Regions from separate parts of the Kitasatospora sp. NPDC004745 genome, predicted to be linked through region 2. Evidence: riboswitches for the same ligand, from Rfam matches in the RefSeq annotation. Region 2 holds a riboswitch; each other region holds the start of a gene.
What was found. Region 2 has a riboswitch for thiamine pyrophosphate ahead of thiO (glycine oxidase ThiO). Riboswitches for the same ligand answer to the same signal wherever they lie in the genome.
Positions count from the first base shown of each region.

Region 1: it holds a riboswitch for thiamine pyrophosphate, as region 2 does, so the genes downstream of both, thiC (phosphomethylpyrimidine synthase ThiC) here and thiO (glycine oxidase ThiO) in region 2, are expected to answer to the same signal.
Region 3: it holds a riboswitch for thiamine pyrophosphate, as region 2 does, so the genes downstream of both, ACFYUY_RS13870 (cytosine permease) here and thiO (glycine oxidase ThiO) in region 2, are expected to answer to the same signal.

Region 1 covers NZ_JBIALK010000022.1:48,411-53,907, forward strand. Annotated here, with positions in the region: gene ACFYUY_RS29255 (cupin domain-containing protein) at 58-375, shown strand; gene tenA (thiaminase II) at 455-1,123, shown strand; gene ACFYUY_RS29265 (DUF5326 family protein) at 1,375-1,575, shown strand; TPP riboswitch at 1,749-1,884, shown strand; gene thiC (phosphomethylpyrimidine synthase ThiC) at 1,880-3,712, shown strand; gene ACFYUY_RS29275 (hypothetical protein) at 3,825-4,259, opposite strand; partial or broken gene ACFYUY_RS29280 (ice-binding family protein) at 4,821-5,497, shown strand, end outside.
Region 2 covers NZ_JBIALK010000002.1:567,964-574,803, reverse strand. Annotated here, with positions in the region: gene thiE (thiamine phosphate synthase) at 1-49, opposite strand, end outside; gene ACFYUY_RS06200 (Rv2175c family DNA-binding protein) at 46-411, opposite strand; gene ACFYUY_RS06195 (NAD(P)/FAD-dependent oxidoreductase) at 459-1,667, opposite strand; TPP riboswitch at 1,815-1,927, shown strand; gene thiO (glycine oxidase ThiO) at 1,922-3,103, shown strand; gene thiS (sulfur carrier protein ThiS) at 3,100-3,309, shown strand; gene ACFYUY_RS06180 (thiazole synthase) at 3,312-4,109, shown strand; gene pknB (Stk1 family PASTA domain-containing Ser/Thr kinase) at 4,230-6,008, shown strand; gene ACFYUY_RS06170 (molybdopterin-dependent oxidoreductase) at 6,089-6,718, opposite strand.
Region 3 covers NZ_JBIALK010000006.1:178,408-185,247, forward strand. Annotated here, with positions in the region: gene ACFYUY_RS13870 (cytosine permease) at 1-1,440, opposite strand, end outside; TPP riboswitch at 1,433-1,581, opposite strand; gene ACFYUY_RS13875 (trypsin-like peptidase domain-containing protein) at 1,802-3,709, shown strand; tRNA gene ACFYUY_RS13880 (tRNA-Ser) at 3,777-3,864, shown strand; gene ACFYUY_RS13885 (MerR family transcriptional regulator) at 3,984-4,811, shown strand; gene ACFYUY_RS13890 (FAD-linked oxidase C-terminal domain-containing protein) at 5,014-6,378, shown strand.

The DNA of each region.
Region 1 (5,497 bases), on a different contig from region 2:
TCCGGTGGTGTTGAATGCGAGCGACCCCACCACGGACGGACGAGGGAGGACGGCGGCGTGAAGCTGTTCCGGTTGGACGAGCTGGACGCCGAACGCGCGGCCAACGACGGTGCCTACCTGCGGTTCCTGCGCGAACCGCGGATGTCCGCGGGGCTCTACGCGCTCGCCCCCGGAGCGACCGACCCGCAGACCGCGCACGACCAGGACGAGATCTACCAGGTGATCAGCGGCCGCGCCGAACTGACCGTCGGCGCCGAGACCGCCACCGTCGCGCGCGGCACCGTCGTCTACGTCCCGGCCGGCACCCCGCACCGCTTCCACCACGTCACCGAGGAACTCCGGGTGCTGGTGGTGTTCTCGCCGCCGGAGGCCTGAGCCGGCCGGCCGCCGCTCCGGGACCGCCCCGGCCACCGGCCCCGGCGGTGATCCACGGGGCACGCCTTAGGGTCGGGGCATGAGCATGAGCCTGACGGAAGAACTCTGGGCGGCCATCGAGCCGGTGTACGCCGAGATCCTCGCCCACCCCTTCATCGGCGGCCTCACCGACGGCACCCTGCCGCGCGCCGCCTTCCGCCACTTCGTCGTCCAGGACTCGCACTACCTGCGCGACTACGCCCGGGCGCTCGCGGTCTGCGCCGCCAAGGCGCCCGGCGAGGCGGACGTGCGGGCCTTCGCCGACGACGCGGTCGGCGCGCTGGCCGCGGAGCAGGGCATGCACGCCGAGTTCATGACGGCCTTCGGCGACAGCGCCGAACAGGCCGCCGCCGAGCCGGTGCTGCCCACCACCCGGGCCTACACCAGCTACCTGCTGGCCACCGTCTACGGCGGCTCCTTCGCCGAGGCGGTCGGCGCGGTGCTGCCCTGCTACTGGATCTACGCCCGGGTCGGGGAGGCGCTGCTCGCCCAGGGCTCGCCCGATCCGCTGTACGCCAAGTGGATCGCCACGTACGGCGACGAGGCCTTCCAGTCCGTGGTGCGCCGGGTGCTGGCGCTCACCGACCGGCTCGGCGAGGAGGTGTCCCCGGCCGAACGGCGCCGTGTGGTCGAGCACTTCGTCACCACCTCGCGGTACGAGTGGATGTTCTGGGACGCGGCCTGGCGCGGGGAGCGCTGGCCGGTCTGACGGCCGGCCGGACCGCGGCCCGGGCCTTCCGGGGCCGCTCCCGGGGGGGCTTCTCCGGGGGCCTGTCCGGGAGTCCTCCCCGGGCCCTGACCAGGGTTTCCCCGGTCTCCGGGTCGGGGTGATCTCCGGGTTCTCTCCGGGCTGCGGGCCCTCGTTCCGGCACCCCGGCCCCCGTACGATCGAAGTACCGAAAGCAAGCGGGAGACGGCACCGGACAGGCAGCCGACCCCACGGGGAGAGAAGGAACGGACATGGCTGAGCTCTGGAAGTCGCTGCCCTCCTGGGTGCGCAACATCGTCATCCCGGTGCTGGTCCTGGTGCTGCTCTGGAACGTCGTGGGATTCGTCTTCGGCGTCGTGGGCGCCCTGCTGGCGATCGTGATCAAGGTGCTGGTGGTGGTCGGCATCGCCGCCGCCGTGGTGGTCCTGGTCAAGAAGGCCGCCAAGGGCTGAGACCGGCACCCCCGAGGCCCGGTACCCCGCGCGGGGTACCGGGCCTCCGGCGTTCCCGGCCGCCGCGCGCCTGGGGGCCCGGTCCGCCGGTCCCGCCCCGCCGTCCGTGGACCCCCTCTGGACCTGCGGCGATCGGCTCGCTACGGTGTTGGGCGTCATGTGCAGGCAACACCGCCTGTGGACGCGGGAGCTCGGAGCACCGGGCTGAGAGGACGCTGACCGGACCGTCGACGGACGGACCGACGGCTGCGTCGACCGCAGGAACCTGGACCGGGTAATGCCGGCGTAGGGAGTATGAGGTCAGATGACCACGTTCGACGCACAGCCGAAGTCTGCCCGCAGCACCGACGCCGACGGCTCCGCCGTCACCAGCGCGGGCACCGGCTACCCCACCCCGGCCTGGCGCAAGGCCTACCGCGAGGGGTCCCGGCCCGATCTGCGGGTCCCGTACCGCGAGGTGCAGCTCACCAACGGCCGGACCGTCCCGCTGTACGACACCTCCGGCCCGTACACCGACGCCGCCTACGAGCCCGACGTGCGGCGCGGCCTGCCCGCCCTGCGCGACTCCTGGATCCGCCAGCGCGGCGACGTCGAGGAGTACGACGGCCGGGAGGCGCGCCCCGAGGACGACGGCATCAAGCACACCTCGCCGCGCGGCGGGAACCTGCGCAACCTCGACGCCGTCTTCCCCGGCCGCCCGCGCCGTCCGCTGCGCGGCCGCGGAGGTGCCGCCGTCACCCAACTCGCCTATGCCAAGCGGGGGGTGATCACCCCGGAGATGGAGTTCGTGGCACTGCGCGAGGGGCTGGCGCCCGAGTACGTGCGCGACGAGGTGGCCCGCGGCCGGGCCGTCATCCCGGTGAACGTGAACCACCCCGAGGTGGAGCCGGCGATCATCGGCACCAACTTCCTGGTGAAGATCAACGCCAACATCGGCAACTCCGCCGTCACCTCCTCGATCGAGGAGGAGGTGGAGAAGATGACCTGGGCCACCCGCTGGGGCGCCGACACCGTCATGGACCTCTCCACCGGCCGCAACATCCACACCACCCGCGAGTGGATCCTGCGCAACTCCCCCGTGCCGATCGGCACGGTGCCGCTCTACCAGGCCCTGGAGAAGGTCGACGGCAGGGCCGAGGAGCTCAGCTGGGAGGTGTACCGGGACACCGTCATCGAGCAGTGCGAGCAGGGCGTCGACTACATGACCGTCCACGCCGGCGTGCTGCTGCGGTACGTCCCGCTGACCGCCCGCCGCAAGACCGGCATCGTCTCGCGCGGCGGCTCGATCATGGCCGCCTGGTGCCTGGCGCACCACCAGGAGAACTTCCTCTACACGAACTTCGAGGAGCTCTGCGACATCCTCGCGGCCTACGACGTCACCTTCTCGCTGGGCGACGGCCTGCGCCCGGGCTCCATCGCCGACGCCAACGACGAGGCGCAGTTCGCCGAGCTGCAGACCCTCGGCGAGCTCGGCCGGATCGCCCGCGAGCGCGACGTCCAGGTGATGATCGAGGGCCCCGGCCACGTCCCGATGAACAAGATCCGGGAGAACATGGATCTCCAGAAGGAGATCTGCGACGAGGCGCCGTTCTACACGCTCGGCCCGCTCACCACCGACGTCGCCCCCGGCTACGACCACATCACCTCGGGCATCGGCGCCGCGATGATCGCCTGGTGGGGCACCGCGATGCTCTGCTACGTCACGCCCAAGGAGCACCTGGGCCTGCCCAACCGCGACGACGTCAAGACCGGCGTGATCACCTACAAGATCGCCGCCCACGCCGCCGACCTCGCCAAGGGCCACCCCGGTGCCCAGGCCTGGGACGACGCGCTCTCGGACGCCCGCTTCGAGTTCCGCTGGGAGGACCAGTTCAACCTGGCCCTCGACCCGGAGACGGCCCGCGAGTTCCACGACGAGACCCTTCCCGCCGAGCCGGCCAAGACCGCGCACTTCTGCTCCATGTGCGGCCCGAAGTTCTGCTCGATGAAGATCTCCCAGAAGATCCGCGACGAGCACGGCGACGGCTCCACCGCCGTCGCCAGCGGGTTCGACGCCGAGGCGCTGGCCGGCATGCAGGCCAAGTCCGAGGAGTTCGCGGCCCAGGGCAACCGGGTCTACCTCCCGCTGGCGGACTGACTGACGGTGGGTGTCGGGGCGCTGCGCCGGGATCCCTGAAGGGGCCGTCCGGTGCGGCGCCCGCGAACGTCCGGGCCTGCAGGGGGAATCCCGTGGATCGCCCGAGTGTGCGTCAGAGCCCGAGGATCTCGCGGATGAGCCCGAGTTTGCGCTCCGGGGAGAGGTTCTGGGGGCGGCCGGCGAGCAGGTCGTTCAGGACCGTGGGGACGTCGGAGCCGTCGGGGGCCTGGACGGCGTCGATGACCTGACAGCGGAGGCCGCCGTCCCGGACGAACACCCACACCTCGTGGTCCTTCCGCGGCTCGCCGTTCTCCGTCGGGGAGAGCCGCCAGGCCGGGAACCAGCCGAGCCCCTCTTCGGCGAGGCGGTCGGCGAGTTCTTCCAGGACGTACTTGCCGAGTCTTCGGTAGCCGACTTCCGCGCGCAGTTCACCGAGGGTGACCCTGAGCAGGCCGCCTGCGGCGCGGCAGCGCTCGGCCACCGTGCCGGCGCCCCCGGCGGCCGCAGTGGGGGGAGCCTCTTCCTGCAGATTCGTTAGGTCGTTCATGATCGGGCCAACGATTGGGATCACGGGGCGATACGTGATTCACCGGCCTGGGCGCGGCCAAGAGGAAAAAACGGTACTGCTATGGCGCTGGCGGCGCCCTGGACAGCCGACGGCGTCCAGTGGGGGCAGCTCATCATTTAGTACGTAGACGAACGGAGCTGTGGAATGGGGGTCATTCCCCGATCGGCTCTGGTGCGTCACTCCGTTGCATCTTTATGACTCTCTTCTTTCCATGTTGTTGTTGCACGGTGTAGTGAGTCGGTGACTATTCATCACCTGCCGTGGTCGGCCCTCGCCCTCGAAAGCCCTCCGACATGAGCGCGTGGACGTGAGGCCCGGCCGGAAGCACCAGCGGCGCTCCGCATGCCCTCTTCGGGTGACGGGGTTCAACGGCGACAAGAAAGGTACTGTCCTATGGCAGTCGATGCCATGTTGTCCGCTCCACCGGGACGAGGGCGCAGACGCGCTCGACTCGCGGGGGCGTCCGTCCTGCTGTCCGGACTGACGTTGCTCGCGACGGCCGGCCTGTTCCCCAACCCCGCGCACGCCGCAACGGCACCAGTGGGGCTGGGGACTGACACCAGCTACGCGGTCCTGGCGGGCTCGACCGTCACCAACACCGGCCCCAGTGACATCTACGGCGATCTCGGTCTCTTCCCGGGCACCAGCGTCACGGGCTTCCCGCCCGGAGCCGTGCACGGGGTCCAGCACGTCAACGACGCCCAGGCGGCGCAGGCCCAGTCCGACCTCGTCATCGCCTACAACGACGCCGCCGGCCGGGCCCCCACGGCCATCCTGACCTCGCCCGGCGACATCGGTGGGCTGACGCTGACACCCGGGGTCTACAAGGCGAGTTCGTCGCTGAACCTCACCGGTACCGTCACCCTCGACGCGATGGGCGACCCGAACGCCGTCTTCATCTTCCAGATCGGCTCCACCCTCATCACGGCTCCGTCGAGCGTCGTCAGCCTGGTCAACGGAGCACAGCCCTGCAACGTGTTCTGGCAGATCGGCAGCTCCGCCACCATCGACGTCGACTCCTTCTTCAAGGGCAACATCCTGGCCCTCACGTCCATCAGCGTGAACCACGCCTCGGTGATCGAAGGCCGCGCCCTGGCACGCAACGGCGCCGTCACTCTGGACGACAACACCATCACGAGAGCGGCCTGCGCCGTCGGCCCGCCCGGACCGAGTGGTCCGCCCGGACCGAGCGGGCCGCCCGGACCGAGCGGGCCCGC
Region 2 (6,840 bases):
CGTCGGCCAGCCGGGCCCGGGGGCCGGCGGCCGGCGCGGGGGTCGTCACAGCGCCATCGCCTGGGCGCGCCGCTTCACCTCGGTCGCCCGGTTCTCGCAGAGGGCCTGCGCCGGGGTCCCGGGCAGCGACGGGTCCTCGGTGAACATCCACTCGACGATCTCCTCGTCGCTGAACCCGCTGTCGCGCAGCACCGTCAGCAGGCCGACCAGGTGCTTGACCGGGCCCTCCTCGTCGATGAACGCGGCCGGGACCTGCAGCGACTTGTTGGGTCCGCGGCGTACCGCGATCAGCTCACCCTTCTTGACCATGTTGCGGACCTCGGTGACGAGCACGCCCCACCGCTCGGAGATGTCGGGCAGGTACAGCCACTCGGGGACCAGGGCATCAGTCTTCGCATCGATCTCACTCACGGCACCAGACTGCCACCTCGACGGGCCCCCGCGCACCAAGGGGCCGGTCAGAGGGCGGCGGCGGCCTTCAGCGGCACGGCCGGATCCGCCGCGCGGACCGGGTCCAGGGCGGTGCCGCGCTCGATCAGCCGCCGGCCCTGGGTGAGGTCGCGCGGCCGGTCGACGGTCAGCAGCGCGCTCGGCACCCCGTCGCGCAGCCAGAGCACCGCCCAGGAGGCGTCCCCGGGGCCGCCGCGCCACAGCATCCGGTCGCCCGCGGCGTGCCGCCCGGCGTACTGGACCATCCGCCCGAACTGCTCCGACCAGAAGTACGGCACCGGGTCGTACGGCGGCGCCTCCGCGCCGAGCACCGCGGCCGCCGCCGCCTCGCCGGACTGCAGCGCGTGGTCCCAGTGCTGGACGGCCAGCCGGGCACCGACCCGGGCGGAGGGGTAGCTGACGCAGTCGCCGGCCGCGAAGACGCCCGGCACGCCCGTGCGCAGGCGCTCGTCGACCAGCACCGCGCCGGTGCCGTCCAGCTCGACGCCGGAGCCGGCCAGCCAGTCGGTCGCGGGCCGGGCCCCGACCCCGACCACCACCTCGTCGGCGGCCAGGTGCGAGCCGTCCGCCAGCAGCACCGAGCCGGACTCCACGGCGGCGACGCCGACCCCGCAGCGCAGCTCGACACCCGCCTCGGCGTACCAGGCGGCCATCGCCGAACCGACCTCCGTCGGCAGCGCACCGGGCAGCGGGGCCGGGCCCGCCTCCACCACCGTCACCGTGCAGCCGGCCTCGCGGGCCGCGGTGGCCACCTCGGCGCCGATCCAGCCCGCGCCGACCAGCACCAGGCGCAGCCCGGGCCGCAGCAGGGCCCGCAGCGCGAGCGCGTCGTCCAGGGTGTGCAGCAGGTGCGCGCGCTCGGCGCCGGGCAGCCGCCGCGGGGTGGCGCCGGTGGCGATCACCAGTGCGCCGTAGGGGAGTTCACCGCCGTCGGTGTGCAGCACGCCGGGGGTGAGGCCGGTGGCGCGGCGGCCGGTGAGCAGCTCGATGCCGAGGTGCGGGTAGTCGATGTCGAGGGGGGTGGCGTCGGTCTTGCCGAGCAGCACCTCCTTGGACAGCGGCGGCCGGTCGTACGGCGCGTGCCGCTCCTCGCCGACCAGCACGATCCGCCCCCGCCAGCCGCCCTGCCGCAGCTTGAGGGCGCACTGCGCCCCGGCCAGCCCGGCTCCGACGACGACCACCTGATCCGTTCCGCTCAGCTCTGCCACGCCCGTCACTGTACTCAGCGCCCTCGACGCCCGGTCGAGGCGTCCACCAGGGGGACCGCACGCCCGCCCGGCCGGCCGCGGGCACCCCCACCTGCGCACTCTCCGTCCACCCCTCGTACACGCCTTCGGCCGGGCCGACCACCGGCGTTATGGTGGGGGCACGATCACGGGAGCCCGGCGGACCGGGCTGAGAGGCGGGCTGGCACGGCCTGCGACCGTCCGAACCTGATCCGGGTCATACCGGCGAAGGGAGAAGAGCAGCTTTGACACGCTTGGCACCGGGCGCCCGCGCCGACGTGCTGGTGGTCGGCGGGGGCCTGATCGGTCTCGCCGTCGCCTGGCGGGCGGCGCAGCGCGGACTGGCGACGGTCGTGGTCGACCCCTCCCCCGGCGGCGGGGCGGCCCGGGTCGCGGCCGGGATGCTCGCGCCGGTCACCGAGCTGCAGTACGGCGAGGAGCCGTTGCTGCGCCTCGGCATGGCCTCGAACGAGCGGTACGCCGCCTTCGCCGCCGAACTGACCGAGGCGAGCGGCGGCGCGGACACCGGCTACCGGCGGTGCGGCACGCTCGCCGTGGCGCTGGACTCCGACGACCGGGCGGAACTGCGCGAACTGCACGCCTTCCACCAGCGGCTCGGCCTGGACTCGACCTGGCTGACCGGCCGGGAGGCCCGCCGCATGGAGCCGATGCTCGCCCCCGGCGTGCGCGGCGGCCTGCACGTCGCCGACGACCACCAGGTGGACGGCCGCCGGCTGCTCGCCGCGCTGCTGCTGGCCGGCGAGGCCGCGGGCGTGGTCGTGCGGCGCACCCCGGCGGTCGAGCTGCTGGTCGAGGGCGACCGGGCGGTGGGGGTGCGGCTCGGCGACGGCGGGGCGGTGACCGCCGACCGGGTGGTGCTCGCGGCCGGCCCGCACAGCCACCGGCTGCCCGGCCTGCCGGACGGGGTGCTGCCGCCCGTCCGCCCGGTGAAGGGGCAGATCCTGCGGCTGCAGGTGCCCGGGGCGTACCGGCCGTTCCTGTCCCGCAACGTCCGCGCCGTGGTGCGCGGGCAGCACCTGTACCTGGTGCCCCGGGAGGACGGCGAGCTGGTGATCGGCGCGACCACCGAGGAACAGGGCTACGACACCACGGTGACCGCCGGCGGGGTCTACGAACTACTGCGCGACGCACACGAGTTGGTCCCCGGGATCACCGAACTCCCGCTACTGGAGACCTCCGCCGGGCTGCGCCCCGGCTCGCCGGACAACGCGCCGCTGCTGGGCCCGACCGCCCTGCCCGGACTGGTCGCCGCCACCGGCCACTACCGCAACGGGGTGCTGCTCGCCCCGGTGACCGCCGACCTGCTCGCCGAGTACCTGGCGACCGGCGAACTCCCCGAGCTGGCACAGCCGTTCACCCCCACCCGGTTCTCCCCCGACCGCTCCACCACGAAGGCCTCCGCATGACCGAGATCGCACTGACCGTCAACGGCGAGCCCCGCCGGGTGCCCGCCACGACCACCCTCGCCGAGGTGGTGGCCACCCTCAGCACGGCCCACTCCGGCGTCGCCGCCGCGCTCAACGAGGCCGTGGTGCCCCGGGGTTCGTGGTCGGACACGGCGCTGTCCGCGGGCGACCGGATCGAGATCCTCACCGCCGTCCAGGGAGGCTGACCATGGCCGACGACCTGCTGACCATCGCCGGGGCGACCTTCGGCTCCCGGCTGATCATGGGCACCGGCGGCGCCCCGAGCCTGGAGGTCCTGGAGCGCGCGCTGCTGACCTCCGGCACCGAGCTCACCACCGTGGCGATGCGCCGGGTGGACGCCTCCACCCAGGGCTCCGTCCTGGACGTGCTGACCCGCAACGGCATCCGCGTGCTGCCCAACACGGCCGGCTGCTACACCGCCGGGGAGGCCGTGCTGACCGCCCGGCTGGCCCGCGAGGCGCTCGGCACCGACTGGGTGAAGCTGGAGGTGATCGCCGACGAGCGGACCCTCCTGCCGGACCCGATCGAGCTGCTGGACGCCGCCGAGACCCTCGTCGACGACGGCTTCACGGTGCTCCCGTACACCAACGACGACCCGGTGCTGGCCCGCAAGCTGGAGGACGTCGGCTGCGCGGCGATCATGCCGCTCGGCTCGCCGATCGGCTCCGGCCTGGGCATCCGCAACCCGCACAACTTCCAGCTGATCGTGGAGGGCGCGAACGTCCCGGTGATCCTGGACGCGGGCGCCGGAACCGCCTCCGACGTCGCGCTGGCGATGGAGCTGGGCTGCGCGGCCGTGATGCTCGCCTCCGCGGTGACCAGGGCGCAGGACCCGGTGCTGATGGCCGAGGCGATGCGGCACGCCGCCGAGGCCGGCCGGCTCGCGTTCCGGGCCGGCCGCATCCCGCGCCGCTTCCACGCCGAGGCCTCCTCGGCGATGGCCGGCCGGGCGGACCTGGACACCCGCGAGCGCCCCGCCTTCTGACGCCGGAACACCCGCGGCGCCCGGGGGCGTCCCGTGTCACAAGCCGGGCACAGCCGGGCCCGGGGGCGGTGTCCCCAGGGTCCGGTGCGCGCCCGCGGCACTAGACTCCCCCGGGTGGACATGGCACTGCACGACCCGCTGATCGGTACCCTGCTGGACGGCCGGTACCGGGTCGAGCAGCGCATCGCGACCGGCGGGATGTCCACCGTCTACAAGGGCACCGACACCCGGCTGGACCGGGTCGTCGCCCTCAAGGTGATGCACCCCTCGCTGGCCGGTGACGACGGCTTCACCGCCCGGTTCATCCGCGAGGCCAAGGCCGTCGCCCGGCTCACCCACCCCAACGTGGTCAACGTCTTCGACCAGGGCGCGGACGGCGGGAACGTCTTCCTCGCGATGGAGTACGTGCCCGGCCGCACGCTGCGCGACCTGCTGCGCGACCGCGGCGCGCTGTCCGTCCGGGCCGCGCTGGACGTGCTGGAGCCGGTGCTCGCCGCCCTGGGCGCCGCCCACCGGGCCGGGCTGGTGCACCGCGACGTCAAGCCGGAGAACGTGCTGATCACCGAGGGCGGCCTGGTCAAGGTCGCCGACTTCGGCCTGGTCCGGGTGCTCGGCACCGCGGACGGCGCCCCCACCTCGACCAGCACCGCGACCGGCGGCACCGTCCTGGGCACCGTCTCCTACCTCGCTCCCGAGCAGATCCTCCCGGACGCCCCCACCGACCAGCGGGTCGACGTCTACGCGGCCGGCATCCTGCTCTACGAGATGCTCACCGGCCGCCGCCCGCACACCGGCGACAACCCCGTCCAGGTCATGTACAAGCACCTGCACGAGGACGTCCCGGCCCCCTCGCTGACCGCCCCGGCCGTCCCCGCCGCACTGGACGCGATAGTGGCCGGCGCCTGCGCGCGGACGGCCGACGCCCGCCCGTACGACGCGGTCGAGCTGCTCGCCGCCCTGCAGCGGGTCCGCCGCACGCTCACCCCGGCCGAGCTGGACGCCGAGCCGCCGGCCTCCACCCGGCCCAGCCCGCGCTACCCGACCAGCGAGCCGACCTCGGTCATCCAGCCGCTGCCGCACCCGGCCGACGCCCCGCCGCCCGAGCGCACCAGCGTGCTGGACGTCCCGGCGGACCTGATGGACCAGCTGCTGGTCGAGCCGCGCCCGTACGACGAGCCGACCCCGGTGCGCCGGCGCCGCCCCGGACGGCTGCGCCGCCTCCCGCGCCGCCCGCTGCTCTGGGTCGCCGCGCTGAGCGCCCTGGTGCTGGCGGTCGGCGGCGTCACCTACGGCCTCTCCGAGGGCCTGTACGGACCGGTGCCCGGTGTGCTCGGCAAGGACCGGGCCGAGGCGCAGCGGATCCTGGACAAGGAGGGCATGCACGGCCGGTTCGTCGAGGCGTTCAGCGAGAGCGTCCCGGCCGGGCAGGTCATCGCCACCGACCCCGGGGTGGGGGCGCGGGCCCGCAAGAGCGACACCGTGACGGTGACCGTCTCCAAGGGCCCCAAGCGGATCGCCGTGCCGGACGTCACCGGCAAGCCCGCCGGCCAGGCGGCCGAGGCGCTGGCCGCCGCCCAGCTGACCAGGGGCGGGGTGACCGAGACCTACGACGACACCGTGCCGGAGGGCGCGGTGATCAGCAGCTCTCCGGCGGCCGGGCAGCTGCTGCAGGAGAACGCCGCGGTGTCGCTGGTGGTCAGCAAGGGCATGGTGCCCGTGCCCGACGTCACCGGCATGAGCAAGGACGACGCGGCGAAGACGCTGCAGGCGGCCGGTTTCACGATGCAGACCACCGGGGTCAACCTGTTCGGCACGGGCAAGGTGTCCGGCCAGTCCCCCGCGGCCGGCGAGCGCCGCCCGCAGCACACCGCGGTGACGGTCAACTTCCCGTTCTTCTAGAGCGGGTCGGGCGGCCCAGCGAGCGGGTCGGGCGGCTCAGCGGAGCGGGTCGGGCGGCTCAGCGGAGCGGGTCGGGCGGCTCAGCGGAGCGGGCCGTCGCCCGGCTCCTCCTGGTAGGAGTAGCGCTGCTCACGCCACGGGTCGGCCAGGTTGTGGTAGCCGCGCTCCTCCCAGAAGCCGCGGCGGTCGGCCCGCATGTACTCCACCGCGCGGACCCACTTGGGGCCCTTCCAGGCGTACAGCTGCGGGACGACCAGCCGGACCGGGAAGCCGTGTTCGGCGGTCAGCGTCTCGCCGTTGCGGTGGGTGGCCAGGACCGTCCGCGGGTCGGCGAAGTCGGCCAGCCGCAGGTTGGCGCTGTAGCCGTACTCGGCCCAGACCATGACGTGGGTGACGCCGGGCGCGGGGGGCACCAGGTCGAGCAGGGCGGCCGCCGGCACCCCCGTCCACTCGTTGCCGAGCAGCGTGAACTTGGTGACACAGTGCAGGTCGGCGACGACGGTGGTGCGGGGCAGGGTCTGGAAGGCGGTGAAGTCCCAGCTGTGCTTCTCCGCCGAGGCGGTCGCGCCGAACACCTGGAGGTCCCAGGTCAGCGGTTTGAAGCGGGGCACCGGACCGTAGTGCAGGGCGGGCCAGCCGCGCTGCGCGCGCTGCCCCGGGGGGATCCTCGGGTCAGACGGCGGAAGTGGTTCTTGTTCGGACTGACCCATGGCTCCATGGTGACAGACGGCGGCCGGGGCCCGGCGCGCGCCCCTTCTGCGGGCCGCACGCCCCGCTCGTACGGGCCAACGGTCGACTACCCCCGGAACCTTCCCGGCTAAATCGGATATTC
Region 3 (6,840 bases), on a different contig from region 2:
CCAGGTGAGCAGGGCGGGCACCAGGAAGGCGAACAGCGAGGCGGAGGTCCACTCCTGCGGGGTGAAGTGCAGCGACTCCTGGGCGGAGGTCCAGAAGTCCGTCCACCAGCCGGCCACCGGGGTCGGCGCGATGAACTGGTAGACCGCGAAGCCCAGCACCCACGGCAGCAGCATCAGCCAGCGGGAGGGGGCGTCGGCGGAGAGGTTCCAGCCGTGCCGGCCGGCGCCGAGGAAGTAGTCCACCGCGAGCACCGCCAGCAGCGGCACGAAGACGGATCCGATCAGGCCGAGGAAGTTGGTGTAGGTGTCGGTGAACCGGTCGATCTGCAGCGCCAGGACGGTGATCAGCAGGCCGATCCCGCCGGTCAGCACCCGGCGGTCCACCTTCGGCAGCAGGTTCTGCACGGACATCGCCGTCGAGTACACGTTGGCGAAGGACTGGTCCGTCTCGCGCAACACCAGCACCAGCAGGAACAGCCAGCCGGCCCAGACGCCGAGGAAGGAGTCGAAGATCCGGTTCGGGTCGCCGTCGGACTGCAGCAGCGCCATCAGGCCGAGCACGTAGCACCAGACCTGGGCGACGGTGTAGCCGGAGAAGCTGCCCCAGAACGCCGAGCGCGGGGTGCGCGAGTGCCGGGTGTAGTCGGCGGCCAGCGGCACGAAGGAGATCGACACCGCGATCATCATGTCGGTGGCGCCCAGGAAGCCGTGCCAGTTGCCGGCGCCCGGGTCGGGCACCCCCTGACGGCCCAGCTGGACGGTGAAGTACACCATCGCGACGGCGACGGCACCCGCGACGAAGCGGCGCAGCACCGCGATCGAGCCGAGCGGCCAGATGGTCAGCGCGGTGGTCAGCGCGCCGGCCAGCAGCACGAACAGCCAGCGGTAGCCGTCGGTGTGGGCGACGGTCTGGGCGCCCGCCGCGATCGTCAGCAGCTCGAAGACGCCCCAGCCGACGCACTGGACGATGTTCAGCACCGTCGGGACGTACGACAGCCGGGTGCCGAACAGCCCGCGCAGGTTCGCCATCGCCGGGGCGCCGGTCCGGGCCCCGATCAGGGCGGCCACGCCGAGCATCGCGGTGCCGACCACGGTGCCGGCCACGATCGCCGTCACCGCCGCGGCCAGCGAGAGCTCGCCGCCCTTGGCGCCGAGCACGGTGGCGGCGGTGGAGAAGCCGATCAGGCTGACGCCCAGGTTCATCCAGAGCGCGAAGTGGTCGCGGAAGCGCAGCGTGCGCGGCGGCTCGGTGTCCAGCACCAGTGGCGCCTCGACGCGCTCCGGGCGGTCCAGGACGGCGGTCGCCGTGCCGGAACCGGCCGGGCCGCCGGCGGCGTCGCCGTGAACGGTCGTGGACGATCCGGGGAGGTCCCCGGTCGCCCCGGGGAAACCCTTGGACTCGGGCGCGCCCGAAGAAGAGGATGGCGAAGCAGGCGGCATGGCCGATACTCCCTACGCCGGCATTACCCGGACAGGTTCCGGCGGTCTGCGCCCCCTCGACGGTCCGTCCACGATGCCGTGGCGGTACGGTCGACCAGCGCACTCTCAGCCTGGAAGGTCCAAGCTCCCGCGTGTCAGTTTGGAGCGACAGGCTAACCGGCACCGGGGTGGACGCCAAGGCCAGGGGCCCTGCCGTCCGCATCGCGGGACGCCCGGCGGAGGTGGGGGAGCCTCCGTCGCCGGGTCGGCCGTCTGCGCCGGCTAAGGATTCTTATGAGTTCTTCAGAGGGGTCCTTACGGCAATCGAATCGACTGTGCGAAAAACTATGGTCCTTGGTTCTGTCAGCTATGGAGGTCGTCCGTGAGCACCGAGCGAGAGGTTGGGCCCACCGGGCCGCAGGGGGAGCAGCCCTCGGGCGCCCAGGGGGCGGGCGGTCCCGCTTCCGACCCCGCCGCCTCGGGCGGGCACAAGCCGACCATGGCGTTCAGCCGGGTCCCCGAGCCCGACGCCGCCCCCGCCTCCGAGCCGGCCCCGGCCGACTCCCCGGCCGCCCCGGCCGAGGGCGGGCACCGGGCGACCATGGCGTTCGGCCGGGTCCCCGAGCCCGAGGCCGCCCCCGCCCCCGAGCCGGCCGCGGCCGACGCCGCCGCGGCCGCGGAGGGCGTCCCGGCCGAGGGCGGGCACCGTCCCACCGTCGCCTTCACCAAGGTCCCCGCGCCGGAGGCGGCCCCGGCCGCCCCCGTGGCCCCCGTCGAGGCGCCGTCCGCCGGCGTCGACCCCGCCACCGGCTACCTCGACGCCCCGCCGCCGGTGCTGCCGCCCGCGCCGCAGGCCCCGGCAGCCCCCGCGGCGCCGCTCGCGCCGGTGGCCGAGGGCCAGGCCCCGCCGCTGGGCAACCCGTACGCCACGCCGACCCACGGCGTCCCGGCCGCCGGCGCGCACGACCCGTACGGCCCGCCGCCCGCCCCCGGCGTGCCCGCCGCGCACCCCGCGCCCGGCCACCACCCGTTCGGCGCCGGCCAGCCGCTCGGCGGCTGGGGCGCCTCCCACGACGCCACCGGCGGTGCCGGCTACCCGGGCGGCCCGGGCGGTCCGCTCGGCTACCCGGCCGACTACCCCGGCGGCCCCGGCGGCCCGCACCGCCCGCGCAGGAAGCGCGGCGGACTGGTCGCCCTGATCGCCGCCGTCGCACTGGTCGCCGGCGTGGCGGGCGGTGCGCTGGGCGTGGCGGTCACCGACCACAACAACGGCAGCAGCTCCGCGGACGACCACCGCAGCACCACCGTCCAGGCCAGCAACACCCAGAAGAACGAGCCCTCCCCCGGCTCGATCGCCGGCATCGCGCAGAAGGCGCTGCCCAGCGTCGTCACCATCAAGGCGCAGGGCAACGGCGAGTCCGGCACCGGCACCGGCTTCGTCTTCGACACCGAGGGCCACATCCTCACCAACAACCACGTGGTCGCGCCGACCCTCAACGGCGGCAAGCTCACCGTCAAGTTCGCCGACGGCACGTCCTACAACGCCTCGGTGCTGGGCCACGCCGAGGGCTACGACGTCGCCGTGGTCAAGATCGACAACCCGCCGAAGAGCAAGCTGGCGCCGCTCCCGCTGGCCGACTCCGACAAGGTCAACGTCGGCGACTCCACCATCGCGATCGGTGCGCCGTACGGCCTGGAGTCCACCGTCACCAGCGGCATCATCAGCGCCAAGGACCGCCCGGTCGCCTCCGGCGACGAGACCGGCGGCCAGTCCTCCTACATGAACGCCCTGCAGACCGACGCCTCGATCAACCCCGGCAACTCCGGCGGCCCGCTGCTCGACTCCGGCGGCGCGGTGGTCGGCATCAACTCGGCGATCCAGTCCAACGCCTCCGCCAACGGCCGGGCCGGCAGCATCGGCCTCGGCTTCGCCATCCCGATCAACCAGGCCAAGTGGGTCGCCGACACCCTGATCAAGACCGGCAAGCCCGTCTACGCCAAGCTCGACGTGCTGCGCAACGACGACTACAAGGGCGACGGCGCGCAGATCCAGACCCGCGACGTCCAGGGCCAGCCCGCCGTGACCCCCGGCGGCGCCGCGGACAAGGCGGGCCTCAAGCCGGGCGACGTCATCACCAAGCTCGGCGGTGTCCCGATCGAGAACGGCCCCGCCCTGGTCAGCCGGATCTGGACGCACAAGCCCGGCGAGACCGTCGACGTCGAGTACACCCGCAACGGCCAGCAGTTCACCACCAAGGTCACCCTCGGGCAGCGCGACGGCGACAGCTGACCCCCGCCGACCCGCACCGAACCGTGTGCACCGAACCCCGCCGGACCCGTTAGGCTGACCTCCGCCTGGAGAGCTGCCCGAGCGGCCTAAGGGAACAGTCTTGAAAACTGTCGTGGCGTGACCCGTCACCGTGGGTTCGAATCCCACGCTCTCCGCCGGTAGGAGAACCACCTGCTCAGGGGCGGGTGCCGAGATCGTTCGGCACCCGCCCTTCGCGCGTTCCGGGGCCGGGACTTGACCCTGACACCGTGAGAGGCAGTGGAGTGGGAGCACCATGTTGAACATCGGAGACTTCGCCAGCCACGGCCGGGTGTCGGTGCGGATGCTGCGCCACTACGACGAGATCGGACTGCTGCGGCCCGCCCGGGTGGACCCGGTCACCGGGTACCGCTCCTACGAGGCGTCCCAACTCGCCCGGCTCAACCGGCTGATCGCGCTCAAGGAGCTCGGCTTCACGCTGCAGCAGGTGCGGGCCGTCCTCGACGAGCAGGTCGACCCGGTCGAACTGCGCGGGATGCTGCGGCTGCGGCGGGCCCAACTCGCCGAGGCGATCGCCGCGGACGGGCAGCGGCTGGCCCGGGTGGAGGCGAGGCTCCGGACGATCGAGAGCGAGGGGACCATGTCCACGCACGATGTCGTGGTGAAGCGGGTGCCGCCCGTCCGGGTGGCCGAACTGACCGGTGTGGCCGCCGGCTACGAGCCCGAGCAGATCGGCCCGGTGATCGGCCCGCTGTTCGCGGAGCTGTGCCGGCGCCTGGCCGCGGCCGGGATCACGGGGACCGGCCCGTCCGTCGCCCGGTACGAGGACGTGCCGGACGGCGACGGCGCGGTGCTGATCCGGGTCGCCGTCCCGGTCGGGCCGTCTGTGGAGCCGGGCCGGTCCGACGTCGCGGTGCTCGACCTGCCGCCGATCGAGGAGGCGGCGACGCTGGTGCACCGCGGCCCGATGGACGACGCCGTGGGCGCCTTCCAGGAGCTGGCCCGCTTCATCGAGGCGAACGGCTACCGCTCCGCCGGCTACGCCCGCGAGCTCTACCTGGAGTGCCCGGACGACCCGGCGCAGTGGGTCACCGAGTTCCAGGAGCCGGTGGTCCGCCGCTGACCGCTGCCGGTGGGCCCCGCACGGGGGTCGGGGCCCACCGGCCCGGCGGCGCCCGTCGGCGCGGCGGTGCCGACGGGGGCCGCTCGCCCGGCGGGCACCACGTGCCCGACGGGACCGCTCGCCCGGCGGGGACCACTTGCCCGGCCGATCCGGGGCGGGCAGAGTGCCGGAGGAGGCCGGTGGGCGGCGAGTGGAGGCGGCGATGAGCGATCTGACGGACCGACTGACGGAGGGCCTCCCGGCCGGCGCGGTGGTGGTGGACCCGGACGTGACCGCCGCCTACAGCCGGGACATGGCGGGGTTCTGCGCCGCCGGCGTGCCCGCGGTGGTGGTGTTCCCGGAGACGGTCGAGCAGGTGCAGCACGTGATGCGCACCGCCACCGCGCTGCGGGTGCCGGTGGTGCCGCAGGGCGCGCGGACCGGGCTGTCGGGTGCGGCGAACGCCGTGGACGGCTGCATCGTGCTGTCGATGGTGAAGCTGGACCGGATCCTGGAGATCGACCCGGTGAACCGGATCGCGGTGGTCGAGCCGGGCGTGGTGAACGCCGAACTCTCCCGCGCCGCGGGCGAGGTGGGGCTGGCCTATCCGCCGGACCCGTCCAGCTGGGAGTCCTGCACGATCGGCGGCAACATCGGCACCGGCGCGGGCGGGCTCTGCTGCGTGAAGTACGGCGTCACCGGCGAGTACGTGCTCGGCCTGGACGTGGTGCTGGCGGACGGGCGGCTGCTCTCCACCGGGCGCCGGACGGCCAAGGGCGTGGCCGGGTACGACCTGACCAGGCTGCTGGTCGGGTCGGAGGGCACGCTGGGCGTGGTCGTCCGGGCGGTGCTCGCGCTGCGGCCCGCCCCGGCGCCGCAGTTGGCGCTGGCGGCGGAGTTCCCGAGTGCGGACGCGGCCGGTGCGGCGGTCTGCGAGGTGATGGCGCGCGGTCTGACCCCGTCGCTGATGGAGCTGATGGACGCCGTCAGCGTGCGGGCGGTCAACGAGCTGGGCCGGATGGGGCTGCCCGAGTCGACCCGGGCGCTGCTGCTGGTGGCCTTCGACGGGCCGGAGCGGACGGCCGAGCTCGCCCGGGTGGCGGAGCTGTGCCGGGCCGCGGGGGCGACCGAGGTGGTGCCGGCCGAGGACCAGGCGGAGTCGGACCTGCTGCTGGAGGCCCGGCGGCTGGCGCTGCCGGCGCTGGACCGGCTCGGCACCACGATGATCGACGACGTGGCGGTGCCGCGGTCCCGGCTGGCCGAGATGCTGAACGGCGTCGCGGCGATCGCCGAGCGGCACGCGCTGACCATCGGGGTGGTCAGCCACGCGGGGGACGGCAACACCCACCCCATCGTGATCTTCGACGCGGCGGACGAGGAGCAGACGGCGCGGGCGCAGCGCTCCTTCGACGAGATCATGGCGCTGGGGCTGGAGCTGGGCGGCACGATCACCGGGGAGCACGGGGTGGGGCTGCTGAAGCGGGACTGGCTGGCCCGTGAGCTGGGGCCGGTGGCCCTGGATCTGCAGCGGCAGTTGAAGGCGGTCTTCGACCCGCTGGGAATCCTGAACCCGGGCAAGATGGTCTGATCGTCATCCGGCACGGCGCCCGGAATCCCTCCGCCGTTCCCCTCCACCGCTCCTCCCCGCCGTTCCTCCCGTTTCGGTACGACTTTCCGATCGGCTGACGATGGCTGGAAATGTCGACATGGAAGGGTGGTCGAACCTTCTGGGGGGCGCTTTCCCGGTTCGTCGGCGCCGGGGTGGTGCGCGCGGTGGTTCGCACCGTATCGACGCGCCGTTTCCGGCGGGCGGGTCGATGGCCGCCGGTCGGGCGAAAACCCCAGCTCGGAGGTGGTGTGTCGGCGCGCTGTCCGGTTCGGCTGCCGTTATTCGCGGGCTGGGTGGATATCACGCTAACGGGCGAAAACTGCTCCGTCGGCTAGTGCTTTGTCGATTTGTTGCGGAAGTCTGTCTCCCGGCGTCGCAGCCCGCAGGTGTTCGTCTGGCCGGCGAACTCCCGCACCCCCTGCTCGACAGTTGCACGATTTA